4 regions of the Caballeronia zhejiangensis genome follow, and region 1 is predicted to be linked to each of the others. Evidence: riboswitches for the same ligand, from Rfam matches in the RefSeq annotation. Region 1 holds a riboswitch; each other region holds the start of a gene.
The links. Region 1 has a riboswitch for cobalamin ahead of LDZ23_RS02930 (TonB-dependent receptor domain-containing protein). Riboswitches for the same ligand answer to the same signal wherever they lie in the genome.

Region 1 (5,131 bases):
GCAATGCGCCCGACGCGAAGCCCGCGAGCGCGCGCGGCAGACGCAAGGTCAGCACGATGTCATCGGCGATATCGGGCGTCGCCGAGTGCGCGTGAAAGAGCGCGCCGATCGCGCGCGATACGGGCAACGCGACGCTGCCCATCGCGAGCGACGCGACCAGCACGACGAGCGTCGCTGCGCCGAGCGCGATCCAGATCGCGGTGGCGCGGCTCGCGTTCATCGCGCGCGGACGTTCAGCCACGCGGCTCACGACGGATGCCAGCCCAACGTGATGTACGCGCCGCGTCGTGGCGTGTTGTACGAGTACGCAAGTTCATAGTCCTTGTCGAACAGGTTGTCGATGCGCGCCGTGACGTACCACGACTTCGAGATGTCGTAGCGCGCCGACAGATTCACGATGCCGTAGCCCGCGAGCGTCGAATCGTAATCGCTGCGTTGACCGCTCACGATCCATTCGCCACCGACGCGCCACGGCCCGATCGTGCGATGCGCCGTCAGCGTCGCGAAATGCCGCGCGCGCCGCGTCAAATCCTCGTGATTCGTTTCGTCGACGGGATTCTGGAACGTGACGCCCGCGCGCACATCCGTTGCGCCGACGTGCCCCGCCCACGATCCCTCGATGCCCTGCACCTTCGCGCGCCCGACGTTCTGCGCGACATAGTAGAAGCCGCCGTCGGACACGTAATCGATCAAATTCGAATAGCGCGTCTGAAAAAGCGTCACGCGCACCACGCCGAGCGCATTCGATGCGTACTGCAACGCCGCCTCGACCGAATGACTGCGCTCCGGCTGAATCGACGGATTGCCGCTCAGCGGATAGTAGAGATCGTCGAAGCTCGGCGCGCGAAACGAGGCCGAATAGCTCGCGCTCGCCTTCCAGTGCGCGTCGAAGTTATACGCGTAGCCCAGATAGTAGCTGTTCGCGCCGCCGAAATCGGAATACTGATCGCGGCGCAGATTCGCCTGCAACTCGTTCGCGCCGATGTGCCCCACGTAACCCGCGAACATCGAATTCACATGACGGTCGGGCGCGCTGAACTGATCGGAATCGAGCGTCTGATCGAGATGCTCGTAGCCGAAGAGCAGCTTGTGCGCGTCGCTGATCCGCACGTCGTTCTGCCACGTATATTGCCGGTTCTCCGAATCGAAACGGCTCGTATAGACGCCGTTCTGCTCGATGTTCGCGCGGTCCTGTCCCTGCGCGATCGTGAAGTGCGTCGTCCAGTTATCCGTGACGCGGCCGTTCGCGAACACCGACGCCGAGCGCACGCGATCGTGCGTTTCGTTGATATCGGTCGGCTGGCCATAGGCATCGTCGAAACTGTTGATGCCGTTCGATTGCAGGAAGCGCACGCCCGCGTCCCACTTGTCGCTGAACTCGTGACGCAGCGTCGCCGCGACGCTCTCGTTCAGATAGCCGTTCGCGTTCGGATTGGCGCCGGGCGCGATTCCCGGATCGATCGACGAGAAGCCGTCGGTTTTCTCGCGCGAGACGTTCACGCTGAAGGTCGTGCGGCCGTCCTTGTCGAGCGCGCCGCTCACGCCCGCCGATTGCCGCTGCGTGTGATAGCTGCCGTACTCCGCCTCGAAGTTGAAGCGCGGCGGATGCGCCTCGCCTTCCTTCGTGAAGATCTGCACGACGCCGCCAATCGCATTCGATCCATAGAGCGCCGACACGTTGCCGTTCACGACCTCGACGCGCCCGATCTGGTCGAGCATCAATTGCGATAGCTGTGCCGCGCCGAGCGACGCCGATTCGACGCGCACGCCGTCGATCAGCACGAGCGATTGCGACGACGCCGCACCGCGTATGAAAAGCCCCGAGTTCGAGCCCGGTCCGCCGTTGCGCGTGATCTGCACGCCGGGCGCGAGCGCGACGAGTCCGAGCGCGTCGCTTGTGTTTGCATCGGCGATGTCCTGCTCGTCAAAAAGCGATGTCTGCGGAATCGATTCGGCAAGCGGCTGCGGCGCGCGCGTCGATGTGACGACGACGGGCGCAAGCGTTTGCGTGCTGTCTTCCGTCTGGGCCGCCTGTGCAGCGCCGGCGAACGGCAAGGCGCCGATGGCCGCAACGAGCGCGCCATGACGGGAGAGACCGCTTCTGAGCGCGGCCAGTGGCAATACCATGTGTGAAGTGTTCCGTTTCGCGTGAGCGCGACCCCGCTCCCCGCGAGGACGATGCGCGACGAACGCACCGCGCCATGCGCGCCGATGCGTCGGACTCCGGCCGGTATCCGGGCTGGCGATCAATCGTCTCGCCTTCCCGCGCATGGCGCGCAGTGGCATCGACACGTTTCTTGCAGTCGCGCGCGTGCGACGAATTTCGACACGCTCGCGCGGCAAAAACGCGCATGAGACGACTTGCAACTTGCGTTGCGGTCGCTTACCGTTGCGGGGGCAGCACAGGTTGGCTCGTCGTCGATTGCGGCGACTTCGCTCCCTGTTTCCCGTTTGACTGCATCCACGAGATCCGCGGATGCGAGCACCAAAAGTGCGGCAAGTGTAGGAGCGCGGTTCGGGGCCGTCAAGAAAACCGCGCGGGCAGACTGGCGCGGCGCATGACGAATCGAACGAGAAGCGAAAGAGAAGCGGCCGGCCTGTCATCACGAGCGTTGCGGGGCGCTCGCGTTTTCTGCACACGAATGCATCGCGACATGCGCTTGATTCGAAGGATTAAGCGCTAGATCGCGTGTTGTTACGTCTCGAAACGAGACATTTATCGGAAGCTCCGTTGAACCGCGCTAAAATGCGAGGTCTTTAGAGGACGCAGCACATGCTCAACGAACTCGAATCACTGTCAGGAAACATCGGCCGGCTGATCCAGATCAGCGAGCGCCACAAGCAGGCGCATCAAGCGCTGCAGGAACAACTCGAACAGCTGCGCGCCGACTATGCGAACGTGCAGGCCGAGCTCGCGCAAGTGCGCGAAGAGCGCGATACGCTGCAGTCCGAACGCGATTCGCTGTCCGCGAAAATCGACGACGCGCAAATCCGCCTGAACGCGATTCTCGAAAAGCTGCCGCGCGGCAAGTCCGCGCAACATGCCGAGTCCGACAATCAACTCGATCTCCTCGAAGCCGATTCCCAGGAAGCACATGAAACGGAATTGCACGGCGAGCATCATCAGGGAGAGAAGGCATGACGACCACGCAGATCGAAGTATCCATTCTCGGGCAGCCGTATCGTCTCGCGTGCTCGCCGGAAACCGAAGGCGCATTGCGTGAAGCCGTCGCGCGCGTCGACGCCGAAATGAACAAAGTGCGCAATGCAAGCAGCGTGCGCGGCACGGATCGCATCGCGGTGATGGCGGCGCTTTCGCTGGCGTCGGAATTGCTTAAGCTGCAGGACAGCGTGCGTCACGGCGAGGCCTTCCCCGCCGAAGAAATCCGCCGCACGATGCACTCGATGAACGAGCAATTGGGCGCGGTCATTGCGCAACACGAAGCGCAATAAGGCAGATGCGCGTCGAGTCAATCAGCGCGCAATGTCAATCGAAAAAAGAAACTGCCGAAGTAGCGTGAAGAGGCTGCAGAAGGCAAACGATTGGTGTAGAGTGACGTTTCCCTGCCTGGTACGCCAAGGTCATATATTCCTTGAACCAATGCTACATTGGCACGGTTGCGGAACCTTGCAGCACGGGCGCGCGCGTCGCTAGTCCGATGTACCCGAAGTGTTGCTTACCGCGACCAATCTTGAACCCAGGTTCAGGATGCCGGCCTAGCGGCTGTGGCGGGGACCTCATTCAAGAAACGGCATCGGTTTTTCCGATGCCGTTTTCGTTTGTCCCTGCCGTTCGCTCTTCGATTCATGCACACGACCATGCGCTACTGGCTGATGAAGTCCGAACCGGACGAAGCGAGCATCGATCATCTCGCGCACGCGCCGAAAAAAACCTTGCCGTGGACGGGCGTACGCAACTATCAGGCGCGCAACTTCATGCGCGATCAGATGCAGATCGGCGACGGCGTGCTCTTCTATCATTCGAGCTGCCCGGAGCCGGGCATCGCGGGCATCGCGAAAGTGTGCTCGACGGCGTATCCGGATCCCACGCAATTCGATCCGAAGAGCGATTACTACGATCCGAAATCGACGCAGGAAACGCCGCGCTGGATGCTCGTCGACGTGAAGTTCGTGAAGAAGACGCCGCTCATATCGCTCGCCGCGTTGCGCGAACATCCAGAGCTTGCCGACATGCAAGTGCTCGCGCGCGGCAACCGGCTCTCGATCACGCCCGTGACCGAAGCGCAATGGCGATTTATTACCGAGCACCTCGTCTAACAAGGAACTTACGACTTCACGAATGCGACTAAATCCCGTCGCACGTACGCGATGTCACGGAGTCCTTCGATGCTCAATAAGAAAACCGCCGCCGCCTTCGCCCTGCTCGCGATGTCCGGTGCCGCGCTTACGTTGTCTCAAACCGCCGCTGCGCAGACGGTGATAACGCAGCCACAGCCCTCGGGCGTGCTCTCGCTCTCCGCACAAGCGAGCGCGCAAGTGCCGCAGGATGTCGTCAACATCACGCTCTTCTACGAACAGGAAGCGGCCGATCCGTCGTCGCTCACCAGCACGCTCAATCAGCGCGCCGAGGCCGCGTTACGCGAAGCCAAAGGTGTCGACGGCGTGACCGCGAAGAGCGGCTCGTTCACCGTCTATCCGTCGACGGATCGCGACGGCAAGATTTCCGCGTGGCGCGGGCGCACGGAAGTCGTGCTCGAATCGCATGACTTCGCGGCGGCATCGAAGCTCGCGGGCAAGATGAGTTCGTCGATGCAAGTGGGTAGCGTCGCGTTCTCGCTGTCGCCCGAAGCGCAGCGCGCGGCCGAGCAAAAGCTCGTCTCGCAAGCCATCGATTCGTTCCGCAAGCAGGCGCAAAGCGCCGCGCAAGGCTTCGGCTACAGCAATTTCACGATTCGGGAAGTGAATGTCGGACGGAGCGGCGCGCAGCCGCGTCCCGTCATGATGATGCAATCGCGCGCGATGAGCGCCGATGCGAAGATGGCCCCGATCGCGATGGAAGCCGGCACGACCACGGTGACAGTCGACGTTTCCGGCTCCGTACAAATGGGACGCTAAACGTCGCTCACGCTGTTCACGCGGGGCGGCGTTCGACCGCCCCGCTCTTTCCTCA
Region 2 (5,131 bases), on a different replicon from region 1:
GACGATATTGCCCTGCCGGTCGATCGCGAAGGTCTCGACTTCGATGCCTGGCGGCAGCACGTCGAGCGCGACATCGCGCGCGCGTCGGCAGACGATATCGCCGAGCGCGATGCCTTCGGCGCGTGCGAGCTTGAGCGCTTCCTGACTCGTGTTGGCCGCGCGCATCGACGCCAGCAGTTCGGCGTTCGCGCCCGCATCGGCGGCCCAGACGGCGAGCAGCGGCAAGTCGATGCTCGAACTGCGGCTGTGCAGATCCATATGCCCCGCCGCGAGCTTGGACAGCTTGCCGAAGCCGCCGCACAGGCTCAGCTTGTCGACGCTCGCGCGGCGCAAATGCTTGAGCACCGCGCCCACGAAATCGCCCATTTCGATCAATGCGATGTCGGGCAGGCCGTAGCGCGCGCGCATCGCGTCCTCGCTCTGGTTGCCGGTGCACGCGGCGATATGCCGATACCCGTTCGCCCGCGCCACATCGATGCCCTGATGAATCGACGCGATGTACGCCGAGCACGAAAACGGTCTGACGATGCCGGTCGTGCCGAGTATCGACAATCCGCCGACGATGCCGAGGCGCGGATTCATCGTCTTCTGCGCGAGCGCTTCGCCGTTCTCCACGCCGATGGTCACGTCGAAACCGCCGCGATAGCCGACGCTTTTTGCGAGCGCGTCGAGATGCTCGGTCATCATCTTGCGCGGCATCGGATTGATCGCCGGTTCGCCGACGGCGAGCGCGAGGCCCGCGCGCGTCACCGTGCCGACGCCCGCGCCCGCATGAAAACGCACGCCCGGTTCCTCCGACAGTCGCACGCGCGCGAACACGAGCGCACCGTGCGTGACGTCGGGATCGTCGCCCGCATCCTTGATGACGCCGGCTTCGGCGGCGGCGCTTTCATCGGGTAAACGGCGGCAGAACGAAAGCATCATCGTCACGCGCTGGCCCTTCGGCAGGACGATCTCCGCGCGCTCGCTCGTCTCGCCGAGCAGCAAGAGGCGCGCGGCCGCGAGACTCGTCGCGTTCGCGCAGCTTCCTGTCGTGTAGCCGCTGCGCAGCGGCGCGGCTTTCTCCGGTGTCTCTTCACGCATGACGCATCACGGTTTGCTCGCGTGCAGGATGGTGATCGGCAGCGCCTGACGCCACGTATCGAAGCTGCCGAGCGGTTCCGCCTGCGCGACGCCGATGCGCGTCAGCTCGCCGCCGTGCCGCGCGCGCCATTCGACGAGCGCCGCCTCGCTTTGCAGCGTCACCGCATTGGCGACGAGCCGCCCCCCCTGACGCAGACGCGCCCAGCACGCATCGAGCAGGCCCGGCACCGTCAATCCACCGCCGATGAACACCGCGTCCGGCGCGGGAAGGCCGTCGAGCGCGGCGGGCGCTTCGCCTCTGACGAGTTGCAGCGCGGGCACGCCGAGCGCATCGCGGTTGTATTCGATGAGACGCTGACGGCTCTCGTTCGCTTCGATCGCGATCGCCCGACACGCGCCGTGCGCGCGCATCCATTCGATGCCGATCGAGCCGCAGCCCGCGCCGACGTCCCACAGCAGTTCGCCGGGCTGCGGCGCGAGGCGCGCGAGCGTCACGGCGCGCACGTCGCGCTTCGTCAACTGGCCGTCGTGGCGGTAGGCGTCGTCGGCGAGACCGGGCGTGAGCGGCGGCCCGGCGTGGCCGGCGTGCGTCCGGCACTCGATCGCGATGAGATTGAGCGCGGCAACGACGGGCTCGCGCCAGTCGTCGGCACGCTCGTCGATGCGGCGTTCGTCGCTGCCGCCGAGATGCTCGAAGACGGTCATGCGGCTCGCGCCGAAACCATGCGCGGTCAGAAGCGTGGCGACGGCGGCGGGCGTCGTGCCGTCCGCGCTCAGCACGATGAGGCGCACGCCGCGATGCAGATTCGCGAGCAGCGACGCCGCCGGCCGCCCGACGAGCGATACGCAGACGGCGTCTTGGAGCGCCCAGCACAGGCGCGCCGCCGCGAGCGACAGCGACGACGGCGCGGGAATGACGCGCATTTCGCCGTTGGCGACTTCGCGCGCGAGCGTCGCGCCGACGCCGAAGCACATCGGATCGCCGCTCGCGAGCACGCAGATGCGCGTCTTGCCGTCGCGTTCGGCGAGCACGGCATCGAGCGAGAAGGGTTTCGGCCACGGCATGCGGCGCGCGGCGATGCGATCCGGCAGCAACGCGAGATGACGTTCGCCGCCGTGAATCGACTGGGCGTCGAGAAGCGCGCGACGCGCGGCGCGGGAAAGTCCGTGCCAGCCGTCTTCGCCGATGCCCACCACGGTCAGCCAGTTCGACATGCGCGGTCTCCTTGCAGCGATTCCGATCGCGTTCCCGGATACATGCCGGAAGCGCTCGGAGGGTCGATAAAAGCGGGCATAATACAGGTCCGTCGGCGCCCGGGGTCGTGAGACCGAGGGCTTAAAAGGGAACACAGCAAAACTGTGGCTGCCCCCGCAATTGTACGCAGCGAGTCCGCGCTCCACTGCCACTGGTTTTTACCGGGAAGGCCGGCGCGAATGTCGACCTGCCAGCCAAGAGACCTGCCGATCCAACGCATTCGCGCGACGCCGACCGGGCGGGGTGTACCGGTTCGCTCATCACGCGCGAAGCCCAACGGGTCACGCTTTTGAATTCTTTCGACCGCTCATCGCTCAACGCAACGCCGCGTGCTTCCGCATGCCCGGGCCTGATGCGCATCGTGCCCGCGCGCGATGGCGGCCTTGCGCGTCTGCGTCTCGCGGGCGGCGTGTTGAGCACGCGGGCGGCGCGGGCCGTCGCGCGCGCGGCTCGCGAGTACGGCTCGGGCGTGATCGAAGTGACCAATCGCGCGAATCTGCAACTGCGCGGCATTCGCGACGATGCCCACGCCGCGCTCGTCGACATCGCCCTCGACGCGGGCCTCGGCCCGTCGACGGCGGGCGCAGACGACATCCGCAACGTAATGCTGAGCCCGCTTGCGGACGACGGCACGCGCGCGCTCGCCGCGCGGATCGTCGATGCGATGCAGGCCGATGCGTCGCTGCATGCGCTGTCGCCGAAATTCGCGCTCCAGCTCGACGCCGGCGAGCGCCTCGCGATGCTCGATCATCCGCACGATGTTTGGCTTTCCGCCATCGAGGATGGCGCGCGCTTCGCATTCGGCCTCGCCGGAACGATGCGCGATCCGGCGCTCGGCGCGATCTCGCGCGACGATCTCGTGATGTTCGTCCTGAACGTGTTGCGCAGCTTTCTCGCGCTGGCGACGCCTGAAGAACATCGCATGCGCGATCTGCTTGCGCGTATCGGCGTTGCGCGCTTTCTCGACGCCTTACGTTTCGACGCCGATATCGCGACATGGACACGCGCACCCGCCGATGCATCGCTGCGTCTCGGCGCGCACGAGGAGCCGCATCGCGCGACGTGGTACGCGGGTGCGCAAACGCCGCTGGGCCGTCTCGATGCGACGACGCTCGAAGCGCTCGCCAATCTCGCCGACGCACACGGCGCAAGCCGCCTGACGATGACGCCGTGGCAAAGCGTGCTGATTCCCGGCCTCGCGGCGCATTCAGCGCATGACGTGCTGCAAGGGCTGCACGCGCTCGGCCTTGCAACCGGCGCGCACGAACCGCTCGCGCGCCTCATCGCGTGCGCGGGTTCGGAAGGCTGCGCAAAGAGCCGTGCCGATACCAAAGCCGATGCTCACCGGCTCGCCGCGCTCCTGCCTTCGGATGACGAGACGCAGGTGCATCTGAGCGGCTGCGAGCGTTCGTGCGCGGCGGCGCATCCGGTTCCGGTCACGCTCTACGCAGTCGCGCCCGGACGATACGACTTACATCGCGACGCACGAGCCGTCGCGCGCAATCTGACCATCGAAGAGGCGGCCGAACGGCTCGCCCGGAGCCATGCCGATGCTTGACTACATCCGCGACGGCGCGGAGATTTATCGTCAGTCCTTTGCGACGATCCGCGCCGAAGCCGACCTCGCCGCCATTCCCGCCGATCTGGAGAAGCTCGCCGTGCGACTGATCCATGCGTGCGGCATGGTGGATATCGTGAGCGATCTGCGCTTCTCGCCCGGCGCGGGCAGCATCGGAAGAAAGGCGCTTGCAGCGGGCGCGCCGATCCTGTGCGATGCGCGCATGGTCGCCGAGGGCATCACGCGCGCGCGCTTGCCCGCCGACAACCGCGTGATCTGCACCTTGAGCGATCCCTCGATTCCCGAGCGCGCCCGCGCGATGCGCAACACGCGCTCGGCCGCCGCGCTCGAACTATGGCGTGCGCAACTCGAAGGCGCGATCGTCGCGATAGGCAACGCGCCGACCGCGCTCTTCCATCTGCTCGACATGATCGATGCCGGCGCGCCGAAGCCCGCGCTCATTCTCGGCTTTCCGGTCGGTTTCATCGGCGCGGCGGAATCGAAAGCGATGCTCGCCGCCGATAGCCGCGGCGTGCCCTTCGTCGCGCTGCTCGGCCGGCGCGGGGGCAGCGCGATGGCAGCGGCCGCAGTGAACGCACTTGCTTCGGAGGCCGAATGATGCGTGGACGTCTCTTTGGATTAGGCGTCGGCCCGGGCGATCCGGAGCTGATCACCGTGAAGGCGCTGCGGCTTTTGAAGGCCGCGCCGGTGGTCGCGTATTTCGTCGCAAAGGGCAAGAAGGGTAATGCGTTCGGCATCATCGAATCGCATCTCGACGATACGCAGATGCGCCTGCCGCTCGTCTATCCGGTGACGACCGAAGCGCTCGAACCGCCGCTCTGCTACGAGACGATCATCAGCGCGTTCTACGACGAAGCCGCGCTCACGATATCCGGTCATCTCGAATCCGGCCGCGATGTCGCCGTGATCTGCGAGGGCGATCCGTTTTTCTACGGCTCGTACATGTATCTGCACGATCGTCTCGCAGCACGCTTCGATGCAGAGGTCGTGCCGGGCGTGTGCTCGATGCTCGGCGGCGTGGCCGTGCTCGGCGTGCCGCTCGTGTATCGCAATCAGAGTCTGTCGGTGCTGTCGGGCGTGCTGCCTGAAGACGATCTGAAGCGCCGTCTCGAAGGAGCCGATGCGGCCGTCATCATGAAGCTCGGCCGCAACTTCGAGAAAGTGCGGCGCGTGCTGGGCGAACTCGGCCTCGACGATCGCGCGTTGTATGTCGA
Region 3 (5,131 bases), on a different replicon from region 1:
TGCAACGCAAGCTGTCGCGCCTCGCGATGCAGCGCATCGACACGACGCATGGAGCGATGACGGGTCACACATTCCACTACTCGACGCTCGACACGCCGATGCAGCCGGCGCTCAAGGCCGCTCATGCCACGACCGGCACCGAAGGCGAAGCGCTCTATCGGCATGGTTCGGTGTCGGCCACTTACATGCACGCTTACTGGCCGTCGAATCCGGCCGCGGCCGCTGCGCTCTTTCGCGGCGAATCACTATGACAACGACGCAAGACGATCTCGCTTTCACCATCGAACGCGCGAAAGCGCAGGAACCCATCGGCTCGCCATGCACCGATGTCTGCAAGCTCGATCAGGAAACGGGCCTGTGCCTCGGCTGCTTCCGAAGCCGCGAGGAAATCAAGACCTTCAGATCGATGGACGATGCCGCGAAGCTCGATCTGTTCGATGAATTGCTCAAGCGTCGTGCGGCGAAAGAGCAAACGAAAAGCCCGCGTTCCTGACGAAGCGCGAGCTTCATGAGCGACGCCGAACCGCTTACGCCGCAGCCATTCTTCTCACCGCCGGCCGCTCGAGTTCACGCGCTGCGAGCGCACCGAACACGAGACCGAGCGTCGTCCATAACAGCGCCTGCATGCCGATAGCGGCCACGCGGAAATTCCACAGCAGCGAAGCGGAGAAATCCGGGGGCACTTCATCGACGGACGGCAGCGCGACCTGCGCCGCCACGATCACGACGATATACGCAGCCGCCGCGATGAGCGTCGCGTTCCACCCGCCATGCCGCGCCACCATGCGCCGCTGCAAGCGCACGGCGAAGACGGCAGCCGCGATGGAAATCGCCACCATGCCGAAGAAAAGCGCCGTGCGCGGCCCGATGGTCTCGGCATTGCCGACAGCGGGCGGATTGGGCGGGTACTTGAGGAACGGCACGATGGCGACGCTCACGAAGCCGAACAGCGCGAGCAATGCCGACGTGCCGCGCGCGCGCAACGCGCCGAGCCGTCCATAAGCAAACGCGAACACGAGCGAGAAGAGACCGCCGAGCGCGGTGCCGAACACGGCGACGCCGGTCAGAAGGCCGAGGCCCGCTTGCGTATCGCGAGACACGAGCGCTTCGTCGCCGTGATCGTGCGAATGCGCTTGCGTGGCAGCCGCATCGGCATGACCGTGCTCATGTTCGTGTTCATGCTCGTGCTGTTCCTCGAACGCGATGGCGCGTGCCACCGACGGTTCACCGAACGCACGCGCGAAGCCGAAGCCGATCAGGCCCGCGACCAGTCCCGCGATCATGCCGCGTATCAGCAAAGTGCGAATCATGATGCTTCCTCAGTGGCACGGAAAGCCGAGCAAATGCCGGCCGTCATGCACGAATTCGTGGACGTACGTGCCCGAGAAAATCGACGTCGCGCCCTGTTCGGCGCCGACGAAATAGATTGCGATCAGCAGAATGAGGCCGATGAAGACGGCCCACGGCAACACTTCACGCACCGGAATGGGCACGGGTGCATCGAGTGACGGGGAAACCGGAGCGGAAAAGACCGGCGCGTTGGAAGCATTCATGGTGGTTCTCCAGGGAAAAGCGCGTCCCGATTGACGAAGAGCATGCAGCGGGGTCTGACTCGCGGCGCCGCGCTTTCGCGTTGACGTACCGCACACAGTGGCGCGACCGTGCCGGGTTTGCACCGGCTTCCTCGCACTGCAAGCTTGCCATTCTATGATGATCCGCTGCAAAGTAAAACGATTCCGATTCGACCGCCACCTGCCTTGGAACTCATTCTTCTCTGTCACGCCGCCACGCGCGCGATGAAAACCGGGCACTTTCCCACCGGCGACGAACCTCCCGAGCGCGATGCGCGCGCGCAGCTCGCGTCATTGCACGCCTTGCCCGACACGCGCGTGATTGCGAGTCCCGCGCGCGTCGCGCGTGAAACGGCGGCGTGGATCGCGGATGCATTCGAGATCGTTCCCGCGTTCGACGACATCGACTATGGCCGCTGGCGCGGGCATTCGATACGCGAAACGGGCGAGCGCGAACCGGAACATGTCGCTGCCTGGCTCGCGGATCCCGATGCGCGTTCGCACGGCGGCGAAAGCGTCGCCATGCTCGCCGCGCGCGTCGCCGAGGGCTTCGCTTCGATCGACCGGCTCGACGCGGGGCGCTGCATCGTCGTCACGCATGCGATCGTCGTGAAAGTGGCGCTCGCGCATGCGCTTCGCCTGCCGCTCGCATCGATCTATGGGATGAACTTCGCGCCGCTCTCGTCCACGGTGCTGGAACGCGCCTCGCCCGCCGATACGTGGACCGCCCTGAACTTCGCTCCATACGAATAGCTCAAAGCAGACAGCGCATCGCGTGCGCGGTGCGCGTTCGACTCAACCAGGAGACTCAGATGGCGCATTACGTGGATGGATTCGTCGTACCCGTACCGATCGACAAGGTCGACGCTTATCGCCGCATGGCCGAAGCCGCCGGCAAGATCTGGCTGGAACACGGCGCACTGGAGTTCGTGGAAACCATCGCCGACGACGTGAAGCCCGGCAAGCTCACATCGTTTCCACAGAGCGTGCAGATGAAGGAAGGCGAGACCGTCGCGTTCTCGTATATCGTCTACGAATCGCGCGAGCAGCGCGATAGCGTCAACGCCAAAGTGATGGAAGACCCGCGCCTCAAAACGATGATGGAATCCGGCGAGACGCCGTTCGATCCTCAACGCATGTTCTTCGGCGGCTTCACGACCATCGTCGAACTCGGGCGCGACTGATCGTTCTTATCCGCTCAATCGAGTCACTACTTCGAAGGAACCGCATCGACATGTATATCGCCATGAACCGCTTCAAGATCGTGCCCGGCGCCGAAGCCGACTTCGAACGTCTGTGGACGAGCCGCGATACGCATCTGAAGGATGTGCCCGGGTTCGTCGAGTTTCATCTGCTCAAAGGACCGGTGAAAGACGATCACGTTCTGTATTCGAGCCATACGATATGGGCGAATCAGGCAGCCTTCGAAGACTGGACGCGTTCGGACGCGTTTCGCGCCGCGCATCGCAATGCCGGCGGTGAGACGCGCCAGCTTTATCTCGGTCATCCGGAATTCGAGGGCTTCGAAGTCATTCAGACCGTCAAATAGAGCGGTCAAGGCGCAACCGAACGTTCGCGCACTTTTCGGCGAGCACGCGCGTTTTACACACGTGTGAAAAAACGCGCTTCGCCGAAGCTGTCTTTTCAGACGTGTTCTAGGCCTTTGCGCCGCGCGCCATGCGCTGCAGCGTCGATGAATCGATCGCCGCCGCGCAGATTCGCACCGCTTCCTTCAGCGTGCGCGGACGCCCCGCACCGAATTGCGATTCCAGCATCGCGACGGCGCGCAGACGCTCGTCATTGCCGAGTTTCTCGCCCGTCGCAAGCTCAAGAACCGAGATGAAATAAGCCGCAGGCGGCGCCGCGCTCGCATGCGGAGTCGTCTGGCGTTCCCCGTCCGCCGCGCCACCCGCGCCCTCACGTCCGTCGTCGCGCGCCGGAATCCACGGGTGCCACTTGCTGTCGTATCGACTTTTCATGGGTTAGTTCGCTGGCTCGATTGCTGTGGCGCACCTTGGCGCCGTTTGTCATGTGACGCTTATGGCGTCTCTGTCATTAAAGAGACTTACAGCAAGTACCGTTCCAAGCTGGCGTTCCCCTTGCACGGCCTAGCGCGCCGCGACGCTTTCCTCCGACAAAACCGCACGCGCGACGCGACATGCCGCAAGATCCCAAGCCGCGCAGCCGACCGATTTGAACATCACCGGTTGCAATGCATCAACGGCTTTGGACGGCGCCGCGAGCGCGAGCGCCAATGCGTGCACATCGTTCCATTCGACGCTCGCGAGAATGAAATCGCCTGCTTCGTGACGCGCGCCCGCAGGGTCGTCGACGTAAAGCGCGCTTGCATGCACGGTCGCGGCGGCGATCTCGGCGGCATCGGCGGTGAATGCGCCCACGCCGATCACGAGGCGGCCCGCGCGCGCGGGCAACGTATAGACCGGCGTCTTGCTCGTGGTCGCGGCGATGACGACATCGATCGAATCGGGAATCGTGGTCTCGTCGAGCGCGGCAAGCTGCTTCGAAAGCGATGCATGCGCCGCACAGAACTCGCGCGCGCGCCCGGGACGCGAGCCTTGCACGACGATGCGCGCATCGGGATAAATAGCGGCGAGCGCCTCGACGTGATACGCAGCCTGCTTGCCCGTACCGATGACGAGCACCTCGCGCGGCGCGGCATCGTGAAGCGCGCGGATCGCGAGCATCGATACCGCCGCCGTGCGCCGGCCCGTCACCGTCGGGCCATCGAGCATGAATTGCGGCACGCCCGTCATGGCATCGTAGGCGGTCACCTGACCGTGGATCGTCGGCAGGCCGAGCGCGCCGTTGCCCGCGCAAACGTTCACGAGCTTGTGCATCGCGAGATCGGCGGCGCTCGCGGGCATCGACAACATCACGCCGCCTTCGATCGGCACCACCATGCGCTCTGGACTCACGATGCGTCCCGCCGCGTAATCGAGCATCGTCGCGGCGAGGGTGTCGACGAGCCGATCATACGGCACGAGGCGCGCGGTTTGAGCTTCGTCGAAACTATGGATCGTTGCGGTCATCGCGTTCGCTCGCTTGATATGGGGAAGATGAAATCGAACTTCAAAATCCCATCGAAGTGCCGGAACATTCTAACGGCGCGCGACGCCGCGTCATAAAGCAGCGAATCGCTCGCTAGAATGAACGAATCAGCCGCTGTCATGTGACTGCCATCGAATGTCGTCACAATCGGCCGTCCCGCGCCGCGACCGTCATCGCGACGGCGGCAGCCCAAGAACGCCACGGAGCCCCTCATGAACACGACGGAAAAGCAGCGCCGTTTCCACGCCGACATCATCGACAGCTACGACGAAGAGTTCGAGATGGAGATCGACGATCGCTTCCTGGACGGCGAATCGACTTTCTCCGATGAAGAGCGTCAGTTACGCAAGACCTATTTTCGCGAGCTGTTTCGCTTGCAAGGCGAACTCGTGAAGCTGCAGGACTGGGTCGTGCACGAGGGGCATCGGCTCGTGGTGCTGTTCGAGGGACGCGATGCGGCGGGCAAAGGCGGCGCGATCAAGCGCATCACG
Region 4 (5,131 bases), on a different replicon from region 1:
AAGTAGAACGCGAGATAGGAATGCGGCGGCACGAGTTCGGCATCGTGATAGCTCGCGTAATCGTTGCGCTGCCGCGAACGCGAGGGCTGAATGCCGATGAACACTTCCCCGCAGCGATAGCCCGCGATCATGAAACGGCCGCGTCTGATCGTCGGGTCGTCTTCGGGTGCGCCCCAGGTTTTTTCGAGCGCGGCGCGCGCATCGGCGGGCAGTGTGCGATACGCGTCGAGATAGTCATCGAGCGAAAGACTCTGCAACGCAGGGCGCATATCGCGGACGACGGGATCGTTGGTCACGCCTTCCGTCAACGCGGCGATGAGCGCATCGCCGTTCGGCGGCATCGTGCCGACGCGATAGCCTTCTCGCGCGAGCATCGACAGAATGTTGATCGCGGATGCAGGCGTATCGAGTCCCACGCCATTGCCGATGCGCCCTTCGCTCGCCGGGTAGTTCGCCAGCACGAGCGCGATGCGCTTCTGCGCGTTCGGCGTATGACGCAGCTTGGTCCACCGCCGGCTCAGTTCGGCGACGAAGCGCACGCGCTCCGCGTCGGCCTGATAGCGCACGACATCCACCTGCGTATGCTTGCAGTGATATGCGAGCCCCTTGAAACTCACGGCGCGCGTGATGATGCGGCCATCGACTTCGGGAAGCGCGACATGCATGGCGACGTCGCGCGAATTCAGGCCGTGATTGTCCTTCTGCCAGTCATCGCGATTGCCGCCGCTCAGGATGACTTGCAGCACGGGCGCATCGCCCGCGACTTCGAACGCTTCGTCCTCGCCGATCACGCTCGCCGCAAAAGCCGTCGTGTTCAATACGAGCGATGCGCGATGCTGCGCGCACAAACGCTCGACCACTTCGCGGCTCACGCTTTCCTTGAGCGACGAAATCGCGATCGGCAACGGATTCATGCCTTCTTTTTCGAGCGCTTCGATGAGCGCATCGAACACGGCCGTATTGCCCGATTGCAAATGCGCGCGGTAAAACAGGATCGCGGCGACGCCCGCGCCTTCGGTCCAGCGCGCCTGCCAGTCGTCGATGACCGCGATATCGCGCTCGGGATGATAGATCGCGACGGCGGGCAGCGGACTCGGCGGCTGCGGCTCGCGCCCGAAGCCGAACGCGCGATGCGCGATCGCGCGTAGAAACTCCTCGGCATTGCGCGCGCCGCCTTCGCGCAGATAGCGCGACAGCTCGCGGCAAAACGCTGCATCGGCCGTGCTCTTGCCGATAAGATTCGGGTCCTCGGTGAGATCGCCCGAAAACATTGCGAGCATCTGCTTGCGCTCTTTCGCGAGCGCGACGAGCCGCTCGATGCCGTACGGCCAGTACGATTCGCCGCCGAGATGATCGACGATCACGACCTTCGCGTGACGCAATACATCGTCGACATAGAAATCGACCGATGCGGGCTGACGCAGAAACGATTGATTCGCGAGCCGCACGTCGGGAAAGCCCGGCTCGAGACGCGGAAACGCGCTCGCGAGCAACGCGAGCGTCGTATCGGCGGAGCTGAGCACGACGATCGGCGCGCTCGTCTGATCGATACGCATGACGCCCTGCGCGTCGTCGACGAAGCCTCCCGGCGTCGTGCGGAGCAGATGCATCGCGGTTACGCCTGCACGGGCGCGCTCGCGAGCGCGGCGTCGAACGCGCGTTGCAGCGTCGCGCGTTCGAGGTCTTCGCCGATCAGCACGAAGCGGCTTTGGGTCTTCGCTTCGCCCGCTTCCCAGCGGCGGTCGAAGTAACTGTCGAAGCGTCGTCCGACGCCTTGCACGACGAGCCGCATCGCCGCGCCCGGCAACGCAGCGAAACCCTTCACGCGATAGATCGTGTGCTGCTCGACGAGCGCATGCAGCGCGGCCAGCGCCTGCTCGCGCGATTCGACGTTGCCATGCACGACGACCGAATCGAACTCGTCATGATGATGATCGGCGTGGCCTGCTTCATCGGGCGAACCGTGATGATCGTGCCGCAAATGAATCGTCTCTTCCGATGCCGATTCGAGACCGAGCAATGTATGCACATCGAGCCTGCCCATCTGCGCGGGCACGATCTTCACTTCGGGCGGAATCTCGGGCCGCACGAGCGCTTCGACCTTTCGCAGCGCTTCATCATCCATGAGATCGGTCTTGTTGACGATGACGAGATCGGCAGACGAAAGCTGGTCCTCGAACAGTTCATGCAGCGGCGATTCGTGATCGAGATTGGGATCGGCCTTGCGTTGCGCATCGACGGCGACGGGATTCGCCGCGAACTGACCGCTCGCGGCAGCGGGTCCATCGACCACGGTCACGACGGCATCGACGGTGAATGCGTTCTTGATCGACGGCCAGTTGAACGCCTGCACGAGCGGCTTCGGCAAAGCGAGACCGGACGTTTCGATCAGCACGTGATCGATGCTCTCGCGCCGCTCGACGAGTTGTTCCATGACCGGATAGAACTCTTCCTGCACGGTGCAGCAGAGACAACCGTTCGCGAGCTCGTACAGATTGCGGTCTTTCGAGCCGGCTTCATCCTCGCAACCGATGCCGCAACCCTTCAAGATCTCCCCGTCGATGCCGAGCTCGCCGAACTCGTTGATGATCACCGCGATGCGCTTGCCTTGCGCATTGGAGAGGATATGCCGCATCAGTGTGGTCTTGCCGCTGCCGAGAAAGCCGGTCACGACCGTGACGGGAATCTTGCGGGTTTGCATCGTCGCTCCGTGGCTTCGGTTGCATGCGCTTCATGTCGCGCGATGCCTGGCAACGCGGCTGGATGAAAGGGAAACGCACGCTTTTATGGATCATGGGCCGCGCCGCATCCCCGCGACAGCAAGCCCCGCTCAAAGTCTGGCCGGTATCCGGGCTGACGACGACGCCGCTTCGCCTTCCCGCGCGTTTCTCACGCGCAGTGGCCTCGAAGCCGGCTTCCCGTACACGCGATGAAAATGCCGTGCGCGGTGAATCGCTTACCGTTGCGGGGGCAGCGCAGGTTGACGTGCGTTCGACGAATCGAAAGGAACGCGCCCTGCTTCCCGTTTAACTGCGCACGAGAGAATCCGCGCGCGAGCACCAAAACTGCGTGAAAGTCTAGGCCCGGCGGGCGCGAGCGTCAAGAAAGGTGGTAAGGTCGGCGCACATGGAATCCGTCATCGCTCACATGAATCAGCCCGCTGTCACGCGTCTTGCCGTGGGGATCGGCTGCAGGCGGGGCGCGAGCGCCGACGCAATCGAGCACGCCGTGCGCGGCGCTTTGGGCACGCTTGCGTTCGGCGACATCGCCATCATCGCGAGCATCGACGCGAAACGGCACGAGGCGGGACTGCTCGCGTTCTGCGAGCGTCATCGTCTGACATTGCGCTTCTACGGCGCCGATGAAATCGCGCAAGCGCCGCGCACGGCGATATCGCATCATGCAATGGCGCATATGAACGTCGATGGCGTATGCGAGCCTTGCGCGCTGCTCGCGGGCAACGCGCGAACGCTCATCGTGCCAAAGACGATCGATTGTGGCGTAACCGTCGCGATCGCAGCGATGCATGCGCCCCGCGCGAACGGAACATGAATACCGGTCTTGCGGTCGTGCGCGGACGCGGCGTTTCGGCGAGCGGCTTCGCCACGACCGGTTTGAACTTGTCGCGGCAAAGCCAGACGAGAACGCCAAGCGCGACGAGTTCCAGATAGAGATAGAGCGCGTCCATTTGCTTGCTCCTCGAGTCGGTGATTACGTTGATTGCATGATGCCTGCCGTCTGTTAGCGCAGAATTAAGCCGCCGCCTGTTGTACGATACGGCCGTCTTTCTCTGGAGCTCCCGTGAAAACCGATACCAAATCGCATCTGCGCATGACCCAGCGCCGCAAGGAAGGCCACGAGAAAAAGCAGGCCGCCGCCGATCACGAGAAAGGCCTTTTGATCGTGAATACCGGCAACGGCAAGGGCAAGACAACGGCCGCGTTCGGCATGGCGGTGCGCGTGCTCGGACACGGCATGAAGCTCGGCGTCGTGCAGTTCATCAAGGGCGCGCTGCATACATCGGAGCGCGATTTCCTCGGCGCAATCGCGCATTGCGATTTCGTCACCATGGGAGATGGCTACACCTGGAACACGCAGAATCGCGAAGCCGACATGGCCACCGCGCGCAAGGGCTGGAACGAAGCGCGCCGCATGATCGAGAGCGGCGAATATCAGATGGTCGTGCTCGACGAACTCAACACCGTGCTCAAGTACGAGTATCTGCCGCTCGATGAAGTGCTCGACGTGCTGAAGGCGCGGCCCGCGATGCTGCATGTCGTCGTGACCGGTCGCCACGCGCCCGATGCGTTGATCGAACTTGCCGATCTCGTCACGGAAATGCGGCTCGTGAAGCATCCGTATCGCGAGCAAGGCGTGAAAGCGCAACGCGGCGTCGAGTTCTGAGCGATGCCCGACTGCCCCGCTCTCTTCATCGGCGCGAGTGCGTCGCATCAAGGCAAGACCACGGTGACGGCGGCGCTTGCGCGTCATCACACGCGCCGAGGACTGAAGGTACGCGTGTTCAAGACCGGCCCGGATTTTCTCGATCCGATGATTCTCGAACGTGCATGCGGCGCGCCCGTTTATTCGCTGCATCTGTCGATGGTCGGGCTCGATGCGTGCCGCGCGTTGCTCGCCAAGGCCGCGCGCGAGGCCGATCTCATTCTCATCGAAGGCGTGATGGGTCTCTTCGACGGCACGCCGAGCAGCGCCGATCTGGCCGCCACGTTCAACGTACCGGTGCTCGCGGTGATCGGCGCGCACGGCATGGCGCAGACGTTCGGCGCCATCGCGTTCGGGCTCGCGCGTTATCGCGAAGATGTGCCCTTTCATGGCGTGCTCGCGAATCGCGTTGCATCGGCGCGTCATGCGCAGATGTTGTCGGAGACTATCCCCGTCGACTTGCGTTATTGCGGCCATCTGTCGAATGCGGACGATATCGCCTTGCCCGAGCGTCATCTCGGTCTCACGCAGCCCGATGAAATCGCGGGCCTCGACGCACGGCTCGACCGCGCCGCCGATGCAATCGCGCAAACGACGCTCGCCGATCTTCCGCCGCCCGTTCATTTCGACGATGCGACGCTGCCCGCGCCGCCGCGTCTGCTCGACGGCGCGCATATCGCCATCGCTC

Region 2: linked by a shared signal. The riboswitch ahead of cobG (precorrin-3B synthase) and the one ahead of LDZ23_RS02930 (TonB-dependent receptor domain-containing protein) in region 1 are both predicted to bind cobalamin.
Region 3: linked by a shared signal. The riboswitch ahead of LDZ23_RS18860 (CbtB domain-containing protein) and the one ahead of LDZ23_RS02930 (TonB-dependent receptor domain-containing protein) in region 1 are both predicted to bind cobalamin.
Region 4: linked by a shared signal. The riboswitch ahead of cobW (cobalamin biosynthesis protein CobW) and the one ahead of LDZ23_RS02930 (TonB-dependent receptor domain-containing protein) in region 1 are both predicted to bind cobalamin.

The regions. Positions count from the first base shown of each region.
Region 1 is NZ_CP084283.1:620,422-625,552, reverse strand. Features, by position in the region: gene LDZ23_RS02935 (FecCD family ABC transporter permease) at 1-250, opposite strand, end outside; gene LDZ23_RS02930 (TonB-dependent receptor domain-containing protein) at 247-2,127, opposite strand; cobalamin riboswitch at 2,209-2,506, opposite strand; gene LDZ23_RS02925 (ATPase) at 2,774-3,142, shown strand; gene LDZ23_RS02920 (cell division protein ZapA) at 3,139-3,453, shown strand; RNA gene ssrS (6S RNA) at 3,559-3,740, shown strand; gene LDZ23_RS02910 (EVE domain-containing protein) at 3,820-4,278, shown strand; gene LDZ23_RS02905 (SIMPL domain-containing protein) at 4,348-5,076, shown strand; gene lgt (prolipoprotein diacylglyceryl transferase) at 5,129-5,131, opposite strand, start outside.
Region 2 is NZ_CP084284.1:919,043-924,173, forward strand. Features, by position in the region: gene LDZ23_RS18775 (cobalt-precorrin-5B (C(1))-methyltransferase) at 1-1,083, opposite strand, end outside; gene LDZ23_RS18780 (bifunctional cobalt-precorrin-7 (C(5))-methyltransferase/cobalt-precorrin-6B (C(15))-methyltransferase) at 1,090-2,298, opposite strand; cobalamin riboswitch at 2,375-2,563, shown strand; gene cobG (precorrin-3B synthase) at 2,628-3,896, shown strand; gene LDZ23_RS18790 (precorrin-8X methylmutase) at 3,889-4,515, shown strand; gene LDZ23_RS18795 (precorrin-2 C(20)-methyltransferase) at 4,512-5,131, shown strand, end outside.
Region 3 is NZ_CP084284.1:936,348-941,478, forward strand. Features, by position in the region: gene LDZ23_RS18845 (cobyrinic acid a,c-diamide synthase CobB) at 1-251, shown strand, start outside; gene LDZ23_RS18850 (DUF1289 domain-containing protein) at 248-493, shown strand; gene LDZ23_RS18855 (CbtA family protein) at 528-1,310, opposite strand; gene LDZ23_RS18860 (CbtB domain-containing protein) at 1,320-1,553, opposite strand; cobalamin riboswitch at 1,583-1,709, opposite strand; gene LDZ23_RS18865 (histidine phosphatase family protein) at 1,758-2,324, shown strand; gene LDZ23_RS18870 (DUF1428 domain-containing protein) at 2,384-2,755, shown strand; gene hmuQ (heme-degrading protein HmuQ) at 2,806-3,120, shown strand; gene LDZ23_RS18880 (hypothetical protein) at 3,227-3,550, opposite strand; gene lhpI (bifunctional Delta(1)-pyrroline-2-carboxylate/Delta(1)-piperideine-2-carboxylate reductase) at 3,680-4,621, opposite strand; gene ppk2 (polyphosphate kinase 2) at 4,853-5,131, shown strand, end outside.
Region 4 is NZ_CP084284.1:930,893-936,023, forward strand. Features, by position in the region: gene cobN (cobaltochelatase subunit CobN) at 1-1,610, opposite strand, end outside; gene cobW (cobalamin biosynthesis protein CobW) at 1,616-2,701, opposite strand; cobalamin riboswitch at 2,823-3,080, opposite strand; gene LDZ23_RS18835 (cobalamin biosynthesis protein) at 3,127-3,552, shown strand; gene cobO (cob(I)yrinic acid a,c-diamide adenosyltransferase) at 3,802-4,404, shown strand; gene LDZ23_RS18845 (cobyrinic acid a,c-diamide synthase CobB) at 4,408-5,131, shown strand, end outside.